Regions from separate parts of the Bradyrhizobium sp. CCGE-LA001 genome, predicted to be linked through region 2. Evidence: predicted binding sites of a transcription regulator. Region 2 holds the regulator's gene; each other region holds the start of a gene.
The links. Region 2 encodes LexA, which represses DNA repair genes until DNA is damaged. Its sites were predicted from a motif close to TGTTCNNNNTGTGTTCNG; they were not measured.
Positions count from the first base shown of each region.

Region 1: the regulator LexA is predicted to act here: its motif matches at 983-1,000, upstream of BCCGELA001_RS03805 (DNA recombination protein RmuC).
Region 3: the regulator LexA is predicted to act here: its motif matches at 4,790-4,807, upstream of BCCGELA001_RS03075 (helicase-related protein).
Region 4: the regulator LexA is predicted to act here: its motif matches at 2,796-2,813, upstream of BCCGELA001_RS13590 (putative DNA modification/repair radical SAM protein).

Region 1 covers NZ_CP013949.1:806,498-812,161, reverse strand. Annotated here, with positions in the region: gene fmt (methionyl-tRNA formyltransferase) at 1-194, opposite strand, end outside; gene def (peptide deformylase) at 333-860, opposite strand; gene BCCGELA001_RS03805 (DNA recombination protein RmuC) at 1,032-2,228, shown strand; gene BCCGELA001_RS03800 (AmpG family muropeptide MFS transporter) at 2,410-3,771, shown strand; gene BCCGELA001_RS03795 (hypothetical protein) at 3,940-4,371, opposite strand; gene recR (recombination mediator RecR) at 4,460-5,062, opposite strand; gene BCCGELA001_RS03785 (YbaB/EbfC family nucleoid-associated protein) at 5,064-5,384, opposite strand; gene BCCGELA001_RS03780 (DNA polymerase III subunit gamma/tau) at 5,408-5,664, opposite strand, start outside.
Region 2 covers NZ_CP013949.1:4,430,473-4,436,136, forward strand. Annotated here, with positions in the region: gene BCCGELA001_RS20515 (molybdopterin molybdotransferase MoeA) at 330-1,541, shown strand; gene lexA (transcriptional repressor LexA) at 1,719-2,420, shown strand; gene BCCGELA001_RS20525 (hypothetical protein) at 2,813-3,250, shown strand; gene BCCGELA001_RS20530 (GAF domain-containing protein) at 3,473-4,414, shown strand; gene BCCGELA001_RS20535 (ComEC/Rec2 family competence protein) at 4,424-5,664, opposite strand, start outside.
Region 3 covers NZ_CP013949.1:652,461-658,124, reverse strand. Annotated here, with positions in the region: gene fdxA (ferredoxin FdxA) at 248-586, opposite strand; gene BCCGELA001_RS03080 (S4 domain-containing protein) at 719-946, opposite strand; gene BCCGELA001_RS03075 (helicase-related protein) at 1,061-4,519, opposite strand; gene BCCGELA001_RS03070 (DUF3108 domain-containing protein) at 5,199-5,664, opposite strand, start outside.
Region 4 covers NZ_CP013949.1:2,918,948-2,924,611, forward strand. Annotated here, with positions in the region: gene BCCGELA001_RS13585 (UdgX family uracil-DNA binding protein) at 38-1,480, opposite strand; gene BCCGELA001_RS13590 (putative DNA modification/repair radical SAM protein) at 1,480-2,715, opposite strand; gene BCCGELA001_RS13595 (ImuA family protein) at 2,878-3,666, shown strand; gene BCCGELA001_RS13600 (Y-family DNA polymerase) at 3,563-5,152, shown strand; gene BCCGELA001_RS13605 (error-prone DNA polymerase) at 5,149-5,664, shown strand, end outside.

The DNA.
Region 1 (5,664 bases), 3.6 Mb from region 2:
GGCGTCAGCACGGGAACACCGAGCTTTCGCGCGGCGTCCTCGACCGGCGTCGGCTGCAATTGCAGGCCGCGGCGGCCACCGGGCTTCGGCGCGCGGGTGTAGACGGCTACGATCTCGTGGCCATGCGCGACCAGCTCGAGCAGCGTCGGCACGGAGAAATCGGGCGTGCCCATGAAGATCAGGCGGAGGGGCATCGGGGCTGCATTCGGTGAGAGTTCTGATTCTCCGTCATGCCCGGGCTTGTCCCGGGCATCCACGGACTTGGCGACAAAGCAAGCAAGGCGTGGATGGCCGGGTCAAGCCCGGCCATGACGAGTTGAGAGAGCCGGGCCCTACTCGCCCGCGCGCTTAGCGGCCTTCTCAAACTTCTTCATCACGCGGTCGCGCTTAAGCTTCGACAGATAGTCGACGAACAGGACGCCGTTGAGATGGTCGATCTCGTGCTGGATGCAGGTGGCGTAGAGGCCTTCGGCGTCCTCCTCGTGCACCTTGCCGTCGAGGTCGAGGAAACGCACGCGCACCTTCGCGGGACGCTCGACCTCCTCGTAATATTCGGGAATCGACAGGCAGCCTTCCTCGTAAGTGGACAGCTCCTCGGAGGAGGCGATGATCTCCGGATTGATGAAGACGCGGGGCTGGTGCCTGGTCTCGCCGTCCTCGTCGCGCTTGGCGAGGTCCATGGTGATCAGCCGCAGCGGCTGCGCGACCTGGATCGCAGCAAGGCCGATGCCGGGCGCGTCGTACATGGTCTCGAACATGTCGTCGGCAAGCTTGCGGATCTCCGGCGTGACCTTCTCGATCGGCTTGGAGACCAGGCGCAGCTGCTTGTCGGGCAGGATGATGATTTCTCTGAGGGCCATGGCCGCGATTTAAGCTGCGCGCCGGATGCGGTCAATCCAGCGAGGAACTCCGTTAACCCTCCGCTAACCATAAATCTTCGGGCTCCATTAACCATGAAAATTAGTGCCTCGTTAACCGTCATCGTTCCCTCTTCGTTCGCGTTCGCGTGCGAATCGGCTAGAAGGGCAGGCATGAACGAGATCATTTTCACGGCTGGCGACTGGCCCGTGCGCACGATCGATGCGCTGATCGGCTTCGGCGCCCTGGTCCTCATCCTGCTGGTAGTCATTGCCGTGGTGATCGCGCGCTCCGGGCGGCGCGGCGCGGAACTCGCCATGGCGCACGCGATCCGAGCCGACGAGCTCGAGGAACGGCTCAGCGAAGTGCTGCGAGCCCAGAGCGAATCCTCAGGCCGGGTCGATGCCATGACACAAGCGCTGGCGGGACGTCAGGCCGAGATGGCGCGGGGGCTCAACGAGCGGCTGGACTCGGTGACGCACCGCGTCGGCCAATCCATGGAACACTCCACCCGCAACACCATGGAGAGCCTGCGCGCGCTGCACGAGCGGCTCGGCATCATCGACAGCGCGCACAAGAACCTCACCGACCTCACCACGCAGGTGACGACCTTGCGCGACGTGCTCGCCAACAAGCAGTCGCGCGGCGCCTTCGGCCAGGCGCGGATGGAGGCGATCGTCCAGGACGGACTGCCGAAAGGCTCCTACGAGTTCCAGTTCACGCTCTCGACCGGAAAGCGGCCGGACTGCGTCGTGTTCCTGCCGGACCAGCGCCCGCTCTGCATCGACGCGAAATTTCCGCTGGAGGCGATGACGGCGCTGCACGACGCCCGCACCGACGAGGAGAAGCGCATCGCCACCCAGCGGCTGCGCGGCGACGTGATGAAGCACGTCAGCGACATTGCCGAGAAATATCTCGTCGCCGGCGAGACCCAGGAGATGGCGCTGATGTTCGTGCCGTCGGAATCGGTCTACGCCGAGATCCATGACGGTTTCGACGACGTGATCCAGAAGGCCTATCGCGCCCGCGTCGTGCTGGTATCGCCCTCTCTGCTGATGCTCGCGATCCAGGTGATGCAGCAGATCATGAAGGACGCGCGCATGCGCGATGCCGCCGACCAGATCCGCACCGAGGTGATCAAGCTCGGCGACGACCTCGGCCGCCTGCGCGACCGCGTGCTGAAGCTGCAGAAGCATTTTTCCGACGTCAACGAGGACGTCCGCCAGGTGCTGATCTCCGCCGACAAGATCGAGAAGCGCGCCGGACGCATCGAGGAACTCGATTTCAGCAAGAGCGATGCGGAAGGCCCGCGTCTGGTGGCGACGGGGGCGGCGGAGCTGTTTCCAAGGAAGCTCCAGGCCGGGGAGTGAAATTAGGGCACACCGTCATGCCCCGCGAAGGCAGTACGTTGCGGCAGTCGTGATTGAACCGAGACGCTGGTGATTGCTGGATTGTCCGCCTTCGCGGACGATGACACTGAGGATATCGAAGGCGTTCCCGCCTCACTGGCTACCGCGAGTCTTTTCCGCCAGAATCTGCTAACACCCCCTCATGACCGCACCCGACGCGACCTCCTCCGCCGCGGCTTCCGCGCCTGCGCCCTCCTGGCGCGACAGCCTTGCCGTTTACCTGCAGCCGCGGGTGCTGATCGTGCTGTTCCTCGGCTTCTCCTCGGGGCTGCCGCTGGCGCTGTCGGGATCGACGCTGCTGGTGTGGATGGCCGAGGCCGGGGTCGATCTCGGAACGATCGGGCTGTTCGCGCTGGTTGGAACGCCGTACACGCTCAAGTTCCTGTGGGCGCCGCTGGTCGACGCGCTGCATGTCCCGCTCTTCACGCGTGCCTTCGGACGCCGCCGCGGCTGGCTGGTGTTTTCGCAGCTGCTGCTGATCGGCGCTATTCTGCTGTTGGCCCTGACCGATCCGGCGCGCTCGCCGCTGTTCGTCGCGCTTGGCGCACTCCTGGTCGCGACGATGTCTTCGACCCAGGACATCGTCGTCGACGCCTTCCGCGTCGAGAGCCTGCCCGAAAGCGAGCAGGCCGCCGGCATGGCCGCCTATGTCGCGGCTTACCGCATCGGCATGTTGGTATCGACTGCGGGCGCCTTGTTCATCGTCACCGGTTTCGAGGCGGTCGTCCCGCGTGGCGCCGCCTGGATGTGGGGCTATGTGGTGATGGCGGCCATGGTGCTGATCGGCACGGTGACTGCACTGGCCGCCACCGAGCCGGCACAATCGCAGCGCGCCGAGGCCGTCACGCGGGACGATGGCGCCCTCACGCGGGTGTTCCATGCCGCGCTGGGCGCGTTCTCAGAGTTCTTGCAGCGAAAGGAAGCATGGACCGCGCTTGCCTTCGTCGTGCTGTTCAAATTCACCGACGCGTTTTCTGGCAACATGACGGTGCCGTTCGTGATCGACATCGGCTTCACGCGCAACGACTACGCCGTGATCGTCAAGGGAGTCGGTATCATCGCGACATTGGCGGGCGGTTTTGCCGGCGGCTTCGTGGCCCGGCGCTATTCGCTCGCAACCAGCCTGTGGATCGGCGGCATCGTGCAGGCGATGTCCAATTTGTCGTTCTCGTGGCTGGCGCTGGTCGGCGTCAACGAATGGGCACTGACCCTCGCCATCACCTCCGACAATTTCTGCAACGCCATCGGTACCGTGATCTTCGTCGCCTATCTCTCGGCGCTGTGCCAGAACCCGCTGCATACCGCGACCCAATATGCGCTGCTGACCGCGCTCGCCGCGGTGGGACGCACCTATTTGTCGTCAGGCGCGGGGTACCTCGCGACAGAGACGGGCTGGCCGATGTTCTTCGCGATCTCCGTCCTCGTCGCCATCCCGAGCCTGATGCTGCTGGCGTATTTGCAGAAGCGCGGGCATTTCGAAGCGCTCGGGCCGGTGCGGGTGTAGCCCACACTTGCTGTCATGCCCCGCCACCGGGTCTCGCCTACGGTGAGCCCGATGACAGGCTCCGGCGGGGCATCCAGTACTCCGAGACAGTTGTGATTGACCGTGAAGCTGCGGCGCACTGGATCGCCCGCCTTCGCGGGCGATGACACCGGAGTCGGAGAGAGCGCCCTACTGCTTCTTGATCAGGCTCCACTTCGTGATCACGGCCTCGCTCATCTGGCCGGCGTCGCTGGCGCAGGCGATCTCGTCGACCTTGACCGAGATCTCCTTGCCGACGAAGGATTTCAGCTGCGTGGCCTGCGCGTCGCTGGAGGTGACTAGCTGGAAGGTCTCGGGGCCGGTCTCGAGATTGCACAGCCCGTTCGGCGGCGGCAGCCGGCGCGGCTCGGACGTGATCTGATAGGTGGCGACGCGCTTGCCGTTCTTGACGTCGCGCACCTTCATCGCGTTCAGCTCGCCCGACAGGACGTCGCCGGTGTTGATCGGCTTGCCGGGCTTGGACGGCGGCGTCTCATCGCCCTGCTGCGCGGAAATGGCCGGGGTCACCAGAATCATCATCGTCGCGACCAAAGCCGAGCGTGTGGCGAAAAGTTTCGTCATGTCGTCCGTTCCGTAAAGTCTGGATGGGAATTCTTGCTTTGACGCGTTTTCTTCACACGAACCGGTATCCACTTCGCTCGAAAACGCTCTAGAACAGGGTGCGCTGCCGCATCGCAGCCGATAGCGTACCTTCATCGAGATAATCAAGCTCGCCGCCGACGGGAACCCCGTGGGCGAGCCGCGTCACCTTCACATTGGCGTCCTGGAGCAGGTCGGTGATGTAGTGCGCCGTGGTCTGGCCGTCCACCGTCGCGTTGAGCGCCAGGATGATCTCGTGCACCTGCTGGTCGTGTGCGCGCGCCACCAGCGCATCGATGGTGAGGTCCTGCGGGCCGACGCCGTCGAGCGGCGACAATGTCGCGCCCAGCACATGATAGCGCCCCTGGGTGGCATTGGCGCGCTCCAGCGCCCAGAGGTCGGCGACGTCGGCAACGACGACGATGATGGATGAATCGCGCTTCGGATCGGTGCAGACGGTGCAGGGGTTTTGCGTGTCGATGTTGCCGCAGGTCTTGCAGACCTCGACCTTGTCGAGCGCAACCTGGAGCGCCGACGACAGCGGCATCATCAGCGCTTCGCGCTTCTTGATCAGGTGCAGCGCCGCGCGCCGCGCCGAACGGGGACCAAGGCCCGGCAGCCGCGCGAGCAGCTGGACCAGCCGCTCGATTTCAGGACCTGCAACCGCGCCCATCTTACTGGCCGAACAACCCCGGCGGCAGGCCGAGCCCGCCCGTGAGCGACTGCATCTTCTCCTGCACCGCCGTTTCCGCCTTGCGGCGGGCATCCGCAAGCGCGGTAACGAGCAGGTCTTCCAGCACCTCGCGCTCTTCAGCCTTCATCAGCGAGGGATCGATATTGATGCTCTTGACGTCCATCTTGGCGGTCATGCGCACGGCGACGAGGCCGCCGCCGGAAATGCCCTCGACCTCGACGCTCGAGAGCTGGTCCTGCATCTCCTGCATCTTGGATTGCAGCTGCGCCGCCTGCTTCATCATGCCGAGAAAATCAGCCATAGCTCGATGTCCTTGAAAGAGGCTCAGAGATCGTCGTCGCCGTCGAAACCAGCCGGTGGATCGTCACTGCCATAGTCGGCGTTAATATTGGTTTCCGGCGTCTCGGGGGCAAGCCTGCGGACCTCGACGACTTTCGCGCCGGGGAAACGCGACAGCACCTCCTGCACGCGCGGATCGGCCTCGGCGGTGCGGGCATGCTCCTGCTTCGCCGCCTGGTTCACCGAGCGCAGCGTCGGCTGGCCTTGTTCGTTGGAGACGATCACGGTCCAGCGGCGGCCGG
Region 2 (5,664 bases):
TCGACGTCAGACGCAAACTGCCGGAGCTTCGCCTGTGCGAGTCCCTCGAGGACCGCCGACAGATGCGCGGCATCGATTTCCTCGGGCTCTCCCGCATAGCCGGTCAAAGCCAGCATTGCGCGCGCGATCTCGTCCTGATCATCGGCAGGAAGCTGCCGCACGGCGTGAAGAGCCTTTTCGAGCAATTTTGTCATCGACAAAAGATAAGCCCAAGTTGCGCCGAAAGGAAGCGCGTCTTTCTCACTCCATTGAGACCTCTTTTGCGTCGATCCTCTCACTGGGCTAGAACCTTACCGATCGTGTCCTTTGATTTGTTGCGGAGTTCACCCGTGGCCCTGATGCCGGTTTCCGACGCGCTTGCCGCGGTGCTGGCGGGTGCCGAGCCGCTGCCTGACGAGATGGCCGCACTCGATGCGGCCTTCCACCGCGTGCTCGCCCGCGACGTCGCAGCGCGGCGCACGCAGCCGCCGGAAGCCATGTCGGCGATGGATGGCTATGCCGTGCGCGCGGCCGATGCGGCAGAGATCAATTCCAAGCTCACGGTCATCGGCGAGGTTGCAGCAGGCCGGCCATTTGCCGCATCCGTTGGTACCGGTGAAGCGGTGCGGATCTTCACCGGCGGCGTCATTCCCGCCGGTGCCGACGCGGTCGTGATTCAGGAGGACACCGTCGTCGACGGCAAGCACGTGACGGTCAAGGAAGCCGCCATTACAGGGCGGCACATTCGCCCCGCAGGCGTCGACTTCTCCGAGGGCGACGTGCTGCTGCGCAAGGGGGCCCGCCTCACCGAGCGCGATCTCGCGCTCGCCGCCGCCATGAATTACCCACAGCTTCCCGTTTGCCGTCGTCCGAAGGTCGCGATCCTCGCCACCGGCGACGAGCTTGTGTTTCCGGGCTCCACGCCCGGCCACGGCCAGATCGTCTATTCCAACGGCTATGCCCTGCACGCGCTCGCCCGCAGCGAGGGCGCCGAGACCATCGACCTCGGCATTGCCGCCGACACGCTCGGGTCCACCGCCGCCGGCATCCGCCGCGCGCGCGAGAGCGGCGCCGACATCCTGGTCACGACAGGCGGAGCCTCTGTCGGCGACCACGATCTGGTGCAGCAAGCCCTTCGCGACGAAGGCATCGCGATGGCGTTCTGGAAGATCGCAATGCGCCCGGGCAAGCCGATGATGCACGGACGCCTGGGGGCGATGCGCGTGATCGGCCTGCCTGGCAATCCGGTTTCGTCCTATGTCTGCGCCTTCCTGTTCATGGTGCCGTTGATTCGCGCCCTGTCGGGCCGATCCGAGATTCATCATCGCCACGAGCGCGCCGTGCTCGGCAAGGACGTCGGCGCAAACGACATGCGCGCGGATTATCTTCGCGCGAGGCTGGAGGAGCGCGATGACGGCGCGCTCGTCGCTATTCCCGTCAACCACCAGGATTCCTCGCTGCTTGCAAATCTTGCTGCGGCACAGGCACTTCTCGTGCGCGCGCCGTTCGCCCCCAGGGCCGAAGCCGGCACGCCTTGCGAGGTGCTGCGCCTGCCCGCCTGAACGCATCCCCCACACGCGTTCCGCGAACTTTGCGGCGTTCACGGTAAATTAAGCAGTTGCGGAACATGTATCGAACATATAGTGTCCGTTCATGATTTGTTTCGAGGATGTAGCGGTTCGCCGCTCCAATACAGCGTCTCGGAATCGAACGACATCAACCGGGGGACTTTGGTCGAGATGTTAACGCGCAAACAATACGAGCTTCTGCGGTTCATCAGCGAACGTCTGAAGGAAAGCGGCGTGCCGCCCTCCTTCGACGAGATGAAGGATGCGCTCGACCTGCGCTCGAAGTCAGGCATCCATCGCCTGATCACCGCGCTCGAGGAGCGCGGCTTCATCCGCCGCCTGCCCAACCGCGCCCGCGCCATCGAGGTGATCAAGCTGCCCGAGCTCCAGGCCGCTGCCGGCAACCGCCGCGGCTTCACGCCGAGCGTGATCGAGGGCAATCTCGGCAAGATCCGTGCGAGCTCCAGCCCGCCCGCGGACGAGGGTGAGCGTCCGGTTGCCGTGCCCGTGATGGGCCGCATCGCAGCCGGCACGCCGATCGAGGCGCTGCAGACCCGCAGTCACACCATCAGCGTCCCGCCGGACATGCTCGGCTCCGGCGAACATTATGCGCTCGAAGTGCGCGGCGATTCGATGGTCGAGGCCGGCATCCTCGACGGCGACATGGCGCTGATCCAGCGCAACGAGAGCGCCGATACCGGCGACATCGTCGTGGCGCTGATCGACGACGAGGAAGCGACGCTCAAGCGCTTCCGCCGCCGCGGTGCCTCGATCGCGCTCGAGCCCGCCAACGCCGCCTATGAGGTGCGCATCCTGCCGCCCAACCGGGTGAAGATTCAGGGCAAGCTGATCGGGCTGTACCGCAAGTACTGACCGCCCGGCGGTCATTCGATACCGATGATCCCGATTGGAGCGGATGCGTCCGCTCCGGCTGGGCAGTCTTTCCGGTCTTGCGCAGATTGTCCGGCCCTCATTCAGCACGACACACTCTGCGTGTCGCGGCCAAGCGCTCATCGCGTCTGAGCTCGAAAGATCGAGCAGACAAGGATGCCTCACCGCTCGCGGCCACAGGCGTTCGTGGTCCCCGAATGCGCTGAAATGAGCTTTGTTCCTAGTGAATCTGAAAAAGATAATGTGATCGCGTCTCGCGAACGCCAGCCGCAGATTCGCCTACAACCGAGCAGAGCGTTACATGCTTCCACTCTGATAGAGGCTTGCGCCTCCGAAAGAGGCGCGGGTTGCTATCTTCGCATGAGGAGCACCCGATGTGTGACTACAGCCTGCATGCCGTTGCATCGCGTCCCGCCGAAGTTGGCGAGACGATCGTCTCCACGACGTTCCGCGGCACCTCGACGCGCGGCTTTGCTTCCGCGGCAGATCCGACCGTGGCCGTCTGCCTGCTGCCGGGAACGGAGCTCGCCTTCGCCGACAACGTCCGTTACGACAATCGCTGGATCTGGACGCGCACCATCAACTCCCGCGTCGGCAAGTTCGGCAAGATCGATCCGCACATTCCCGATCGCCATCACGACGCGATCGAATTTCCTGATGGCAAATACGTGCTGGTGACGCAGCTCGTCGAAGGCCAGCGCGCAACGGTGCTGCAACTGCCCGTGACGCAGCCGGTCAGCGAGCGCGAGCACAAGCCGCAGATCATCGCAGACAGCCGCCCGAGCCCAACGCCCCGCCTGCCGATCGGCTGATGCGCCGTCCCGGCCGTCCAGGTCGGAGACCAGAATTGAAATTGCCATTCGCCGGCCGCGGCCGGCGACATGGAGCGGTTTGGCGCTCGCGACATCCAACCAGCCGACCGAGTGCCCTTCGCCTCTGCGCACGAAGTTTGGGCCGCCCTGCCTGAATTTTGAACGTCCGCTCGACCGTCAAATGACCGATGCTGTCGGGACCTGACACAGCGGACATGGTCGATGAAAGCCTTCATTCGCGTCGTCGAACTCTGGGTGCCCGATCGCACGCGCATGCGGCTGGAATTCGGCGGCGGCCTCTACGGTGAAGGGCTGTCCGCATTCAAAGCCGTGAGTGAGGATCTGCGCTTCGGTTATGACGAGGGGTTGCCCGGCAAAGCGTGGGCCAGCGGCCATCCGGTGATCCTCACCAAATTCGCCAACTCCTACTTCAAGCGGACCGATCAGGCGCTCGCAGCGGGCCTCACATGCGGCGTCGCGGTGCCGGTCTTCGCCGGCGAATTCCTGCAGGCCGTGATGGTGCTGTTCTGCGGCGATGACGAAGCGCATGTCGGGGCGCTCGAGCTCTGGCACAACGACCCCGATGTCTCCCACGAGATGCGGCTTGTCGACGGTTACTATGGCACCGCCGACATGTTCGAATTCAACTCCCGCCACACCAGATTCCCGCGCGGCTTCGGCCTGCCGGGACGCACCTGGAAGGCCGGCCTGCCGCTGATCATCAAGGACCTGCACAACGCCAAGAGTTTTCTGCGCTGGGAAGAAGCCGCCGAAATCGGGATCAATCTCGGCGTCGGCGTGCCCTACCGCACCGGCGCCGACCAGAGCTGGGTGCTGACCTTCCTCTCCGCACAGGCCACCCCGATCGCACGGCGCTTCGAGATCTGGGTCCCGAACGAGGCTCGCTCTGCGCTGGTCTTCCGCGCCGGCGATTGCAGCGCGCAAACCGACCTTGCCGAACTCTATGCGACGACATCAATCGCCAGGAGCGACGGGAGCATCGGGGGCGCCTGGGCCACGGGCATGCCCGCGATTAGCGATGATCTCGCACATGACGGCTCGATCGCGGCTGCAGAGGCCCGCGCAGCCGGGCTAAGCCAGATGGTGGCCCTGCCGGTCATCGGCAGCGCCGGTCTAGACGCCGTGCTGGCTTGGTATCTGTAGCGCATCTGCTCAATCGTCAGCCTGCAGGTCGGTCTCTGCCGGCGTTGCGTCCCGGCTCCGGGGCGCTGCCGTCTTCGGAACAAGGCTGCCGTCGAAATCGCCCTCGCCGGCGCCGGCCGGCAACCAGGGCCGGCTTGTGCCTCTGGCCCTCACGGTCTGAACCGAAAACCCGTCGCCACGCTGCGTCAGCGCCAGCGCGCCCTGGCTTGCAAGGCGCGGACGGTCGACCACCATGGCCGCGCAGCCGGAGGGTGCTGGCCGCGCCGTCACCACCAGCGCGGCGCGGCTGCAATCATCGGCAAGACCGTCGACGCGCAGGGACAGCGCGACCAGCCGCCCGTCGGCGAGCGGCGTCACGCAGCCGGTTTCGTCGCATGACACACCATCGGCCAGCGAATTGGTTGCGGCGTCGCGCGGATCGGCGTCGGCCGCCAGCCACTCCTTCAGCAGAAAGCTGTCCTTGCTCGCTCGGATCACGTGCAGCTGCCCGTCCTTGCCCCGCACCGCGACGCTCGTGCCGTCCCCGGCAATCAGGATATCGGGCTGGCGCACCGACAGGCCCCAGGTGAGGGACACCAGCAGCACCAGGCCACCGGACCAGCGCAAGGGCGTTCGCAACAGCCCCATCATGATGATGCCGAGGCTTGCCGCCATCAACGGCGCGATGCCGAAAGCTGGAATGCGGCCGACTGCGCCCGGCAGAGCCGCCACCCAGCGCGACACCGCGACCATCCAGTCGATACCGATCCCCATCAGCCACCAGAACACGCCGTCGAGCCCGAAGGGCGCTGCAATCAGTCCCAGCAGCCCCGCCGGCATCACCAGTGCCGAGACCACCGGCATCGCGCCGAGATTGGCGAGCACGCCGTAAGGCGTGACACGATGGAAGTGGAAGGCAGCATAGGGCGTCGTCGCGAGCCCCGCGATCAGCGAGGCCAGGAACAGCATCGCGATCTCGCGGCCGCCCCACAGCGCGACACGCGCCGTTGCCGAATGTTCGGGCGAGGCAAACAGGTTCGGCATGCCGATCTGCACCAGCGCCACGAGCCCGAGCGTTGCGGCAAAGGACATTTGAAAACTCGGATGCACCAGCGCTTCGGGCGCGACCGCGAGCACGATGAGTGCGGCCACTGCCAGCGTGCGGAAGGTGATAGCGCGGCGGTCGACCATGACCGCGATCAACACCACCGCCGTCATGAAGAACGACCTTTGCGTGGCGACCTCCGCACCCGACAGCAGCAAATAAAACG
Region 3 (5,664 bases), 3.8 Mb from region 2:
TCCTTATGGGAAGCCCTCGCTGAAGTACTCTTTTTACGCGTTTTCTGTGACACAGCCTGCGCGCGGAAACTGCCACGCCCCTGTTCGACATTTGGTTTCACGGGAACCCAGAGGGGCCTACGGGGCTGACGGGGTTCGGCTTAATGTGCCTAATATAGCACATTTCCCGCAAAAATCAATGATTTAGGGGTCTTGAGGGCTGGTTTTCGGCAGAAGCGACGCTATTAGGGTTAAGTTTGGGCCTGTATCAGTCTCCGGAGCCGGGGTTCGGAGAAAAATATTTCTCGAACTTGCCTTCCATGCCGTCGAATTCCTTGGCGTCGGCAGGTGATTCTTTCTTCTGGGTGATGTTCGGCCAGCTCTTGGCGTAGTCGGCGTTGACCCCGAGCCACTTCTCCAGGCCCGGTTCCGTGTCCGGCTTGATGGCGTCGGCGGGGCATTCCGGCTCGCACACGCCGCAATCGATGCACTCGTCGGGGTGGATGACGAGCATGTTGTCACCCTCGTAGAAGCAGTCGACCGGGCAGACCTCGACGCAGTCGGTGTACTTGCACTTGATGCAGTTTTCAGTGACGACGTAAGTCATCCAACGCTCCGAAAAGCTCTTTTAAAAGTCGCGGCTTGCGTAGCGCGGATGGCCCGGCGCCGCAAGGTCGGGAAGGCCCGATCATGACACTTGTGCGCGTTTGAGCGGCCAAGAAATGAATGCGACGCGCAATTAATTGCGGTTTGCATCTCCGAGCTCTTCATAGAGCACGCGCGCCGAGGCGGCATCGCCGCGGCGCTCGATGAAGGCGGTGACCTTCAAGACGCGCACGGTGCGATCGAGCGCAACGGTGAGGACGTCGCCAAGCTTGATCGCATGTCCCGGCGAGGTCTCGCGCACGCCGTTGACGCGGACATGGCCGGTGACGACGAGCTCGGCCGCGGAGGTCCGCGCCTTCACGACCCGCGCGTGCCACAGCCATTTGTCGATGCGCTGCCGCTCGGTCGTCGCCTTATTCCTTTTGACGCGTTTTCTTCACGCGAACCGCTCCGCACTTCGCTTGAAAACGCTATGTTACTCCTTCCGCCCCGAGAGCTGCTCCTTCAGCGCGGCGAGCTTGGCGAAGGGCGAGTTCGGATCGGCGGGACGATCGCGCTCGCGCGGGTTCGCGCTCGAGGCGTAGGGACGCAGCGAGGGTCCGGACTCGCGATCGCGACGATCACGGCCCTTGTCGCGGTCGCGGCCACCGCGGTGCTCGCGACCCTTGTCGCGATCGCCGCCGAACTTGCCCTTGTTGTCGCGGTTGCGATCGCGGTCCTTGTCGCGGTCCTTGCCTTCGAACCGGCGATTCCTGTCGTCGCGGCCTTCGGGACGCGGTGCGCTTTCGCTGCCGCCTTCGCGGCCTTTACGGAAGTCTTTGCGATGACCGCCATGACGATGGCGCTCTCCGCGCTTCTCGCCATCTGCGGCTTCGCCGGGCGCGGCGCTCGCCGCAGCACCGGCTTCTGCTCCGGCCTGCTGACGCTGATTGTTGTGATGACGCTGGTGGCGATGGCGCTCGTGGCGCGGCTTGCGGTCCTCGTGGCGGCCGCCGGGGCGCCAGACTTCGACCAGCTCCGGCTCTGCCGGCGTTGCCGCAGCCTCCGTCGCCACAGCCTCGGGCGCGGCCGCGTCGGGCGATGCGGCGGCTTCCACCGCCGCGGTCTCGGCGGCAGCGGCTTCGAGGCTGGCAGGCTCAGCAGATGCAGCAGCCTCTTCGGCAGGCGGCGCGATGCCGGGAGCATCTTCGGGCGTGACCGGAGCTTCAGACGAAACCTCCACTACCGGCTCCGCGGGCGCGGCTTCGTCCTGCGGCTCCATGCCGGGCGCGTCTTCGACGGTGACGGCTTCCGCGGCCGCCTCGGTGGCTGCCTCGTCCGGCAGGCCGGCAACGGCCTCGGCCGCAGTCTCGGTTGACGTCTCGCTCGACGCCTCCGCGCTGCCTTCGGCCGGCGGCGTCTCTGCCGCGACGGTCTCAGTCACGACCTGCTCGGCCACGACAGGCTTCGGCGGCAGCGGCGGACGCTTCTCCATGCGATACCCGAGCGCGCGCAGGACGGAGGCGAAATCTTCGCCGGCAGAACCGGTGAGCGAGGTCATCGCCTGCGTCACCACGAAGCTGCGGCCGTCGAATGCGCCGGCGGGCTTCTCGCCGGGCGAGTTGTCGCGCCAGGCCAGCGCCGGGCGGATCAGATCGGCCAGGCGCTCCAGAATGTCGACGCGCACGGCGCGCTCGCCGGCCTGCTTGTAGCCGAGCACGCGATAGGCATCGCGCGGCAGGGCCTTGTCGACCGGGAACGAGGTGCGGCCCGACGAGGCCAGATGCTGCGCGCCCGAGAGCGAGGACAGATCGACATTGTCCTGCTTCAGGGCCCACAGAAGCGCGGCCAGCGCACGCGCGGCGGGCTTCAAGAGGCCAGGGAAATAGATGTGATAGGCGCCGAAGCGGACGCCATATTTGCGCAACACCGCGCGCGAGGGTTGATCGAGATCCTTCAGCTCGTTGGCGATCTTCGGGCGTTCGAGCACGCCGAGCGCCTCGACCAGCTGATAGGCGATGCCGCGGGCGATGCCGGTGACATCCTCGGCCTTGCTGAGCTCGAACATCGGCCCGAGCAGCTTCTCGATATGCGTCTTGAGCCAGAGCTCGAGCCGCGCCTGCACCTTGTCGCGCGGGGCGCCGGTCAGCCGCTCGTCGGAGATGATGCGGATGCGCGGATGCAGCGCCTCCTCCGCGGCAGACAGCCGCGCCACGGCATCGCCGGTCCAGCGGATGATGCCTTCCGAGGTCAGCACGAACTGCTCGTCCGGCGCATTGCCGAGCTTCTCGGCACGCGCATTGATCTCGCCGGCGAGCACCGCTTGCGCTGCAGCCTGCAAGGCTTTCGCATCGGAGCCGGCCTCCGCCGTGTCCGGTGCAAAGGTGAAGCCGTCGAGGCGGCCGATGACATGGCCTTCGACGATGACTTCGCCGGTCTTGCCGATTTCAGTATTCAAGCTCGTGTTCTCCCGCAGGCGGCGCATCAATACACTGGTCCGGCGATCAACGAAACGCTCAGTCAAGCGTTCATGGAGCGCATCCGATAATTTATTTTCGACCTCCCGCGCGATCCCCTGCCAGCGTTCGGGGCCTTTCAGCCAGTCCGGGCGGTTGGCGACGAAGGTCCAGGTGCGGATCTGCGCGATCCGGGCCGACAGCGTGTCGATGTCGCCGTCGATGCGGTCGGCCTGGGTGATCTGGGCCTCGAACCAGGAATCGGGGATGCAACCCTTCCGCATCAGGAAGCCGTAGAGCGTCGTGACCAGCTCGGCATGGGCGGCCGGCGACAGCTTCCGGTAATCAGGGACCTGGCAGGCCTCCCACAGCCGCTCCACCGCCTCTTTGCCATGCGCGATATCGCGCACCTCGCCGTCGCGGGCGGCGTGATCCAGCACGCGCATGTCCTCGGCGATCGGCGCACGCGTCAGCGCCTCATGATCGGGGGCGAGGTTCAGCGAGACCTGGAGCGCGCCGAGCGAGGAGAAATCCAGCTTCGAGTTGCGCCATTGCAAAACCTTCACGGGATCGAAGGTGTGGTTCTGCAGCGCGTTGACGAGCTCGGGCTCGAACGGCGCGCAGCGGCCGGTGGTGCCGAAGGTGCCGTTGCGCGTGGCGCGGCCGGCGCGGCCGGCGATCTGCGCGAATTCGGACGGGGTGAGGCGGCGGAACTGATAGCCGTCGAACTTGCGGTCGGAGGCAAAGGCGACGTGATCGACGTCGAGATTGAGGCCCATGCCGACGGCATCCGTGGCGACGAGATAATCGACGTCGCCGTTCTGGAACATCGCGACCTGCGCATTGCGTGTGCGAGGGCTGAGCGAGCCCAGCACCACGGCGGCGCCGCCATGCTGGCGGCGGATCAACTCGGCGATGGCGTAGACCTCGTCGGCGGAGAACGCGACGATGGCGGTGCGGCGCGGCTGGCGCGTGATCTTGCGGTCGCCGGCAAATTCCAGCTGCGACAGGCGCGGCCGCGTGATCATGGACACGCCCGGCAAGAGGCGCTCGATGATCGGGCGCATCGTGGCGGCCCCGAGCAGCAGCGTCTCGTCGCGGCCGCGGCGATTGAGGATGCGGTCGGTGAAGACGTGACCGCGTTCGAGATCGCTGGCGATCTGGACCTCATCGACGGCGAGGAAGGAGACGTCGAGGTCCCTAGGCATCGCCTCGACGGTCGAGACCCAATAGCGTGGATTCTTCGGCTTGATCTTCTCCTCGCCGGTGACGAGCGCGACGCTCTCCGCGCCCGCGCGATCGGCGATCTTGTTGTAGACCTCGCGCGCGAGCAGGCGCAGCGGCAGGCCGATCATGCCGGAGGGATGCGCGAGCATCCGCTCGATGGCGAGATGGGTCTTGCCGGTGTTGGTCGGCCCGAGCACCGCAGTGACGCCGGCGCCAGGCACTCGATCGTGAAGGGCGCGCTCGGAAGCGAAGGGGGAGGGAGAGAAAGCCATGTCTGGGGGATTAGGTAGTGGCGATTTGGGCGAATGTCAGTGCTGTTTTGGGGCGATGGGGTGCACGGCGCCGCCCATGCGCACCGCTGTCATCGCCCGGCTCGACCGGGCGATCCAGTATTCCAGAGACGGCAGTGATTGAGCCGAGAAGCCGCGGCGTACTGGATGCCCCGGTCAAGCCGGGGCATGACGGCGGAGAAGGTGGCACCCCTCTCCAATCCTCGCGCAACTGTCTCACTTTGCGACGCTTTTCCCGTTCGCCTTAAGCTTCGGAACGACTCCGGAACGAATCGCGGCCGAATCGCTGACTCCCCTCGGAATCCCGTTCCGTTCACGCAACATGTCGCGGGACTCGTGTTGGTTGCGCACTAGATGGAGGTTTGGGCTGCCGTACAAGCGGCTCGATCCGTTAAAGCTGGGGACGGCGCGGAGTCGAATCAGAATCGGGGAGGAGTCAAATGGATTCCTAGCCGGCCGCTTGCTCAGCCGTCATGCCCGGGCTTGGCCCGGGCATCCACGTGCTTGTCGCACGAAGACCGTGGATGGCCGGGACAAGCCCGGCCATGACGGGCCGAAAGCCGACAACACGTACGAAAACAACCCCATGCACAGTAGGGAACCCATTGATTTTGCTTGATGTCTTTTACCCTCACCGAGGGACCCTCCAGGGAGGGTAAGATCACTGCGTCTTGGCGACGCGCGGGGGCTGGGGGGAGGTGACGAAGCTGGTGGCTTCCAGCATGGCGGGGCCGAGCGGGGTCGGCACTTTCAGCCAGAACGGGACCAGGATGCGCGTGCCGGCGATCGGCGCGAACGCGATCTCCATGTTGCGCTGGGCGGCGAGGTATTTGATCACGGGGCGATCGGGGATGTAGCCGGCGACGGGCACGAAATAGATCGAGCAGACCACGACCGGGCCCTTATAGCCCTTCTCCGCCTTCACGCTCTCCATGCGCTTGAAATCGAGCTTGAGCTCGTAGCGCATGCGGCCGTCGAACACGGGCGCGGAGTTGTGGCAGGCGTCAGGCGAGACAGGATCGCCGGTGCCGGGCACGCGCAGCAGCGAGGCCGTCATGGGGTCCCACACGCCGCGGCGATGCGCATCGGTGACGACGATGCGATCGGGATCGACCGGCGGCTCGGGC
Region 4 (5,664 bases), 1.5 Mb from region 2:
TGACAACCAGGGCGTGAAGGGGTGTTCCTGCCGGTGTTCAGGCCGCCCGTGCAGCCTTCTTTTGCAAGCTGGCCGCGATCTTCAAGTCTTCGACGAAACGCCGATATTCCAGTACCTTGGCCTCCGGATCGGGTAGCCGCAGCAGATAGGACGGGTGCACCGTCACCAAAGCCTTGCGTCCGTCGGGTAGGTCGATGAGCCGGCCGCGGGTCTTGCCGATGGGCGTGATCTTTCCGAACACGCTTTGCGCGGCAGTGGCCCCCATCGCGACGATGAGATCGGGCTGGATTGCCGAAACTTCCCGTTCATACCATTGGCGGCACGCCCGGATCTCCGGCGTGTTCGGCTTCTGGTGCAGGCGGATCTTTCCGCGCGGCACGAATTTGAAGTGTTTGACGGCGTTGGTGACATAGACCTTCTTGCGGTCGACGCCGGCTTCCTCCAATGCGCGATCCAGCATCTGGCCGGCCGGGCCGACGAAGGGATGGCCGGCGAGGTCCTCCTTGTCGCCGGGCTGCTCGCCGATCAGCATGATGTTGGCGGATCTCGGGCCCTCGCCGAACACGGTCTGGGTCGCGTCCTTGTAGAGATGGCAGGCGCGGCAATGCGCGGCTTCCTCGCGGAGGGCTTCGAGGTCGTTGCTGGCAGTCTTGCGTATCATCGGAGCCTCCGGCCGCTTTTGAGGCTTGTGCGGATCGGTTGCGGCATTGGCGATCATGGCGCCGGTCATGCGCTCGGCATCCTCGATCAGAGGCTTAATGATCGAGGCCTCGGGCAGGTTCCTCCAGTATTTCTTCGGCATCTCGGCCTGCATCGCCTTCACCTTCAGCCGGGCCGGATTGAAGATGCTGGCGTAATAGCGTCGCCAGGTTTCCTCCAGCCGGTCTTCGCCCGGCGCCTCGCTCTTGCTAACGCCTGGCGTGAACGAGAGCCCGTGGCCGTCCCAATGCGCGCAGAGGTCCGGCGTCAGGATCGACCAGGGCATGTCGGCGAAGCGCTTGGCGAAGAACGGCGCGGCGAGTTCGACGATATGATGCTCCGGCTCGAACCAGGCGACGTAATGCGCCTGGCGTTCCCTGCCGATCTCGCGGAAGCGCACGAAGGCATGCATCTTGTGCTCGTCGCGATGAACCGCCTTCGCCATGGCCGTGACCTGCGCGACGTCGGGGTCGATCGCGACATCGATGAGATCGTGATTGTCCTTCAACCGGAACAGCAGGCGATAGAGGATCGCAAAGCGCTCGCCGTCGCGATGCAGGATCGCGGCCTTGGCGAGCTCGACGAATTTTGCCGGGACGCTGAAGGTGCCATCATTCACTTCGAGTATCGGAGAGGGCGAGGGCGGTGCGAACAAATCCGCTTCGCCGCCCTGCACGGCCCAGGTGACGTCGCGCGGCTCGACATGATGCAGCACGAGCGTGCGCGCAGCTTTGCGCCAGCCGTCGAAATCGGTTTCGGTGTCCAGGGTGATGTACTGCATCAGAAGCCAAACCCCAATTGTGTTGCCTTCGGCTTGAACCGTTCGATGAGCCCGACAGCATCGAGCCGATGCGGCGTCGGCCGGTGGTCGCTGAGGACGATGAACGGCATCGCCTTGTTCCGGGGGACATGCAGCCGCGCGAGATCGGCGAGACGGATCGTGGTCGTGCGCCGCGTTGCGATGATGCGTTCGACGGTCTTGGTGCCGAAGCCCGGCACGCGAAGCAATTCCTCGCGGCTGGCGCGGTTGACGTCGAGCGGGAAGCGGTCGCGGTGGCGCAAGGCCCAGGCGAGCTTCGGATCGATGTCGAGCGGCAGCATCGCGCTGTCGTCGACGATCTCCGCAACGTCGAAGCCGTAGAACCGCATCAGCCAGTCGGCCTGGTAGAGCCGATGCTCGCGCAGCAGCGGCGGCTGGATCAGAGGCAAGGCGCGGCTCGCATCGGGGATCGGGCTGAACGCGGAGTAATAGACACGCCGCAGCCGGTAGGCGCCGTAGAGATTGGCGCTGGTGTGGAGAATGGTCTGATCGGAGGCTGCGTCGGCACCGACGATCATTTGCGTGCTTTGCCCTGCGGGCGCGAAGCGCTGCGGTTTCGCTTTCGTTTTCGCGTTGCGGTCTTCCTCGGCCTCGTCGAGCTTCAGCCGCAGCCGGCCCATGGTGCGGCGGATCGCGCGCACGTCCTTCTCCGGCGCGAATTGCTGCAGGCTCGTCTCCTCGGGCATCTCGATGTTGATGGAGAGACGGTCGGCATATTTGCCGGCCTCCGCGATCAGCGCATCGTCGGCCTCCGGAATGGTCTTCAAATGAATGTAGCCGCGGAAGTGATGCTCCTCGCGCAGCTTTCGCGCGACGCTGACCACTTGCTCCATCGTGTAATCAGGGCTGCGGATGATGCCGGAGGAGAGGAACAGGCCCTCGATGTAGTTGCGCCGGTAGAAGTCGAGCGTGAGCTTGACCAATTCATCGACGGTGAAGCGGGCGCGCGGAACGTTGGAGGAGGCGCGGTTGACGCAATAGAGGCAGTCGTAGTTGCAGGCATTGGTCAGCAGCACCTTGAGCAGCGAGATGCAGCGTCCGTCCGGCGCGTAGGAATGGCAGATGCCCATGCCGGGCGCGGTCGAGCCCATGCCCTTGCCGTCGCTGGAATCCCGCTTCTCGGTGCCGCTGGAGGCACAGGACGCGTCGTACTTGGCGGCGTCTGCCAGGATTTCCAGCTTGCGTTGTACGTCCATATCGGAATCCCTTTGATTCAACTCACGAATCCAAAAGCGCGGCAATTCGATTGACTCTCTGCGCGCCGTTAGCTTTATATTAGAACATATCATGAACAAATGAGCCAGCCGTAGGTTCTTCTTTTGGAGATCACGGCATCAAATTCCTGAGGAGCGGCGAGCATGAGCGGCGCACGGATGAGCGCGCTTGCGACCTTGCGCGGCCAGATCGAGCGCATCGAGACGGCGGAGGTCGTGCATCAGTATGATCGCGTTGCGCTCGGCCATGGCGAGGCCGATCGCGTGCTGAAGGGCGGGCTCGCGCGCGCGGCGATCCATGAGGTGTTTTGCGAGGGGCGTCAGGGCGCCGCCGCAACGGGGTTCGTCAGCGGGCTTGCAGGCCGCGTGACGGCCCGCAAACCGCTGCTGTGGGTGCGGCAGGATTTTTCTGAAATCGAAACCGGCGCGCTGTCGATGAGCGGGCTTGCCGAGCTCGGGCTCGATCCACGTCGCGTGGTGATGGTGCGCGCCGCCGATGTCGAGAGTGCGCTGCGCACCTCGGCCGACGCACTCGCCTGCGATGCGCTCGGCGCCGTCGTGCTCGAGCTGTGGGGCGAGACCAAGCAGTTTGATCTGGTGGCGAGCCGCAAGCTGACGCTCGCCGCGCAATCTTCCGGCGTCACCGGCCTCTTGCTGCGCATGGCCGCGCAGCCGCTGCCGTCGACCGCGGAGACCCGATGGATGCTGCGTGCGGCGCATTCGCCGCCGGGCACGGCATGGAGTGCCTGGGGCGCGCCGCGCTTCGATGCTGAACTCTTGCGCAATCGTCACGGCCCGTGCGGCCGGTGGATCATGGAATGGAATTGTGATGAGTGCCAGTTCAGTGAACCGTCGACGTATTCTCAGCCTGTGGCTGCCGCGCCTGCCCATCGACCGGATTCAGCGGTTCCTTGGCAGCGCCGGGCTGGGTAAAACCAATCATGCGCCCAGCATCGTCGTCATCAAGGACAACAATGCACTGGTGATCCATGCGCTGGACGAGGCCGCCGAGCGCCTCGGCCTCTATATCGGCCAACCGCTGGCCAACGCGCGGGCGATGTGCCCGGACCTGCGTGTGTTCGATGCCGATACCGTCGCCGATGCGAAGACGCTCAGCGACATTGCCGATTGGTGCGACCGCTTCACGCCGCTGGTGGCGCTCGATCCGCCACACGGGCTGTTTCTGGACATCACAGGCTGCGCGCATCTGTTCGGCGGCGAGGCTGCGTTGTTGCGAACGCTGGTCCGTGCCTTGGCCCGGCAGGGTTTTGTCGTCAGCGCGGCGATCGCCGGCACCTCGGTCTGTGCGCGCACGCTGACGCGGCAGGCCACGGGCACCATCGTGGCCGATGGCGAGGAGGCGGAGGCGATCAGCCGGCTTCCGATCTCCGCGCTCGGCGCAGGCGAGGCCGTCACCACCGGCCTGCGCCGCGCCGGCCTGAAGACCATCGGCGATGTCGCCTCGCGCAGCGCCCACGAGATCACGGCGCGGTTCGGCGCGCGCTTCTCCGCGCTGCTGGCGCATGCGCTGGGGCAGGGCGATGCGCCGATCAATCCGCGTAAACCGCTGCCCGATTACATCGTGGAGAAACGCTTTGCCGAGCCGATCGCGACCGACACCATGATCGCGATGACGCTGTCGCGGCTGGCCGACACGCTTGTTACGTCGATGGAGAAGCAGGGCAAGGGCGCGCGGCGCCTGGAGGCCGCGTTCTTCCGCACCGACGGCGTGGTGCGTACGATCATGGTCGAGACCGGGCGGCCGGTGACGAAAAGCGCGGTGATCGACCGCCTGTTCCGCGAACGGTTGGATGCGCTCGCCGATCCCCTCGATCCCGGTTTCGGCTTCGACATGGTGCGGCTGTCGGCAAGCCGCACCGAGATCGTGGTGCAGGAGCAACGCGATCTCGACGCTCATGTCCACGACAATGACGAGCTTGCCGCGTTGATCGACCGCATCGCCGCGCGCATCGGAGGAAAACGCGTCGTCGTGCACCTGCCTGAGGATACCCATATTCCCGAATGCGCGGTGCTGGCCGCGCCGGCGCAGCATCATCTCGCCGCTGCCATGCAGGCAGAATGGCCGGCGCGGGCCGAGAGCGAGCCGCCGCTGCGCCCGTTGCGGCTGTTCGACAAGCCGGAACCGGTCACGGTGCCGTTTGCGACCGTGCCCGACGGTCCGCCGCATCAATTCACCTGGCGACGTGCAAAACATGCGGTGGTGCGGGTGGAAGGACCGGAGCGCATCGCCATGGAATGGTGGCGGGGCGGCCAGCAATCGACGCGAGACTATTTCCGTATCGAGGACGCCGAAGGCCTGCGCTTCTGGATCTTTCGCGACGGGCTCTATGACGAGTTGATTGACAAGGAGGGCAAATCCATTCCCGCGAAATGGTATGTGCATGGTCTCTTCGCATGACTACGCCTGCTTATGCCGAGATCGGCATCACCACCAATTTCTCCTTCCTGCGCGGCGGTTCGGATCCGCGCGCCTATGTTCATCAGGCCAGCATCCTCGGCATTCCCGTGATTGGTATCGCCGATCACAACACGCTGGCCGGCGTGGTGCGGGCCTACAAGGAGCTCGACAATGACAAGGTGCTGCACAAGCCGAAACTCTTGATCGGCGCTCGCATCGTCTTCATCGACGGCACGCCTGATATCCTGGTCTATCCGCGCGACCGTGCGGCCTATGGCCGGCTGTGCCAGCTCCTCACCAAGGGCAAGCGTGGCGACGACATCACGCGGATCGAGAAAGGCGAGTGCCGTCTCACCTTTGCCGATCTGCTGGAATTTGCGGAAGGACAGCTCCTGGTCCTGACGCTGCCGCATCGCTTCGACCCCGCCCAAGCGCTGGATGTTCTCGCAAAGCTCAGGGGCAGCCGCGCCGCGGGTGTGTGGTTGGCGGCGAGCCTGGTCTATCGCGGCGAC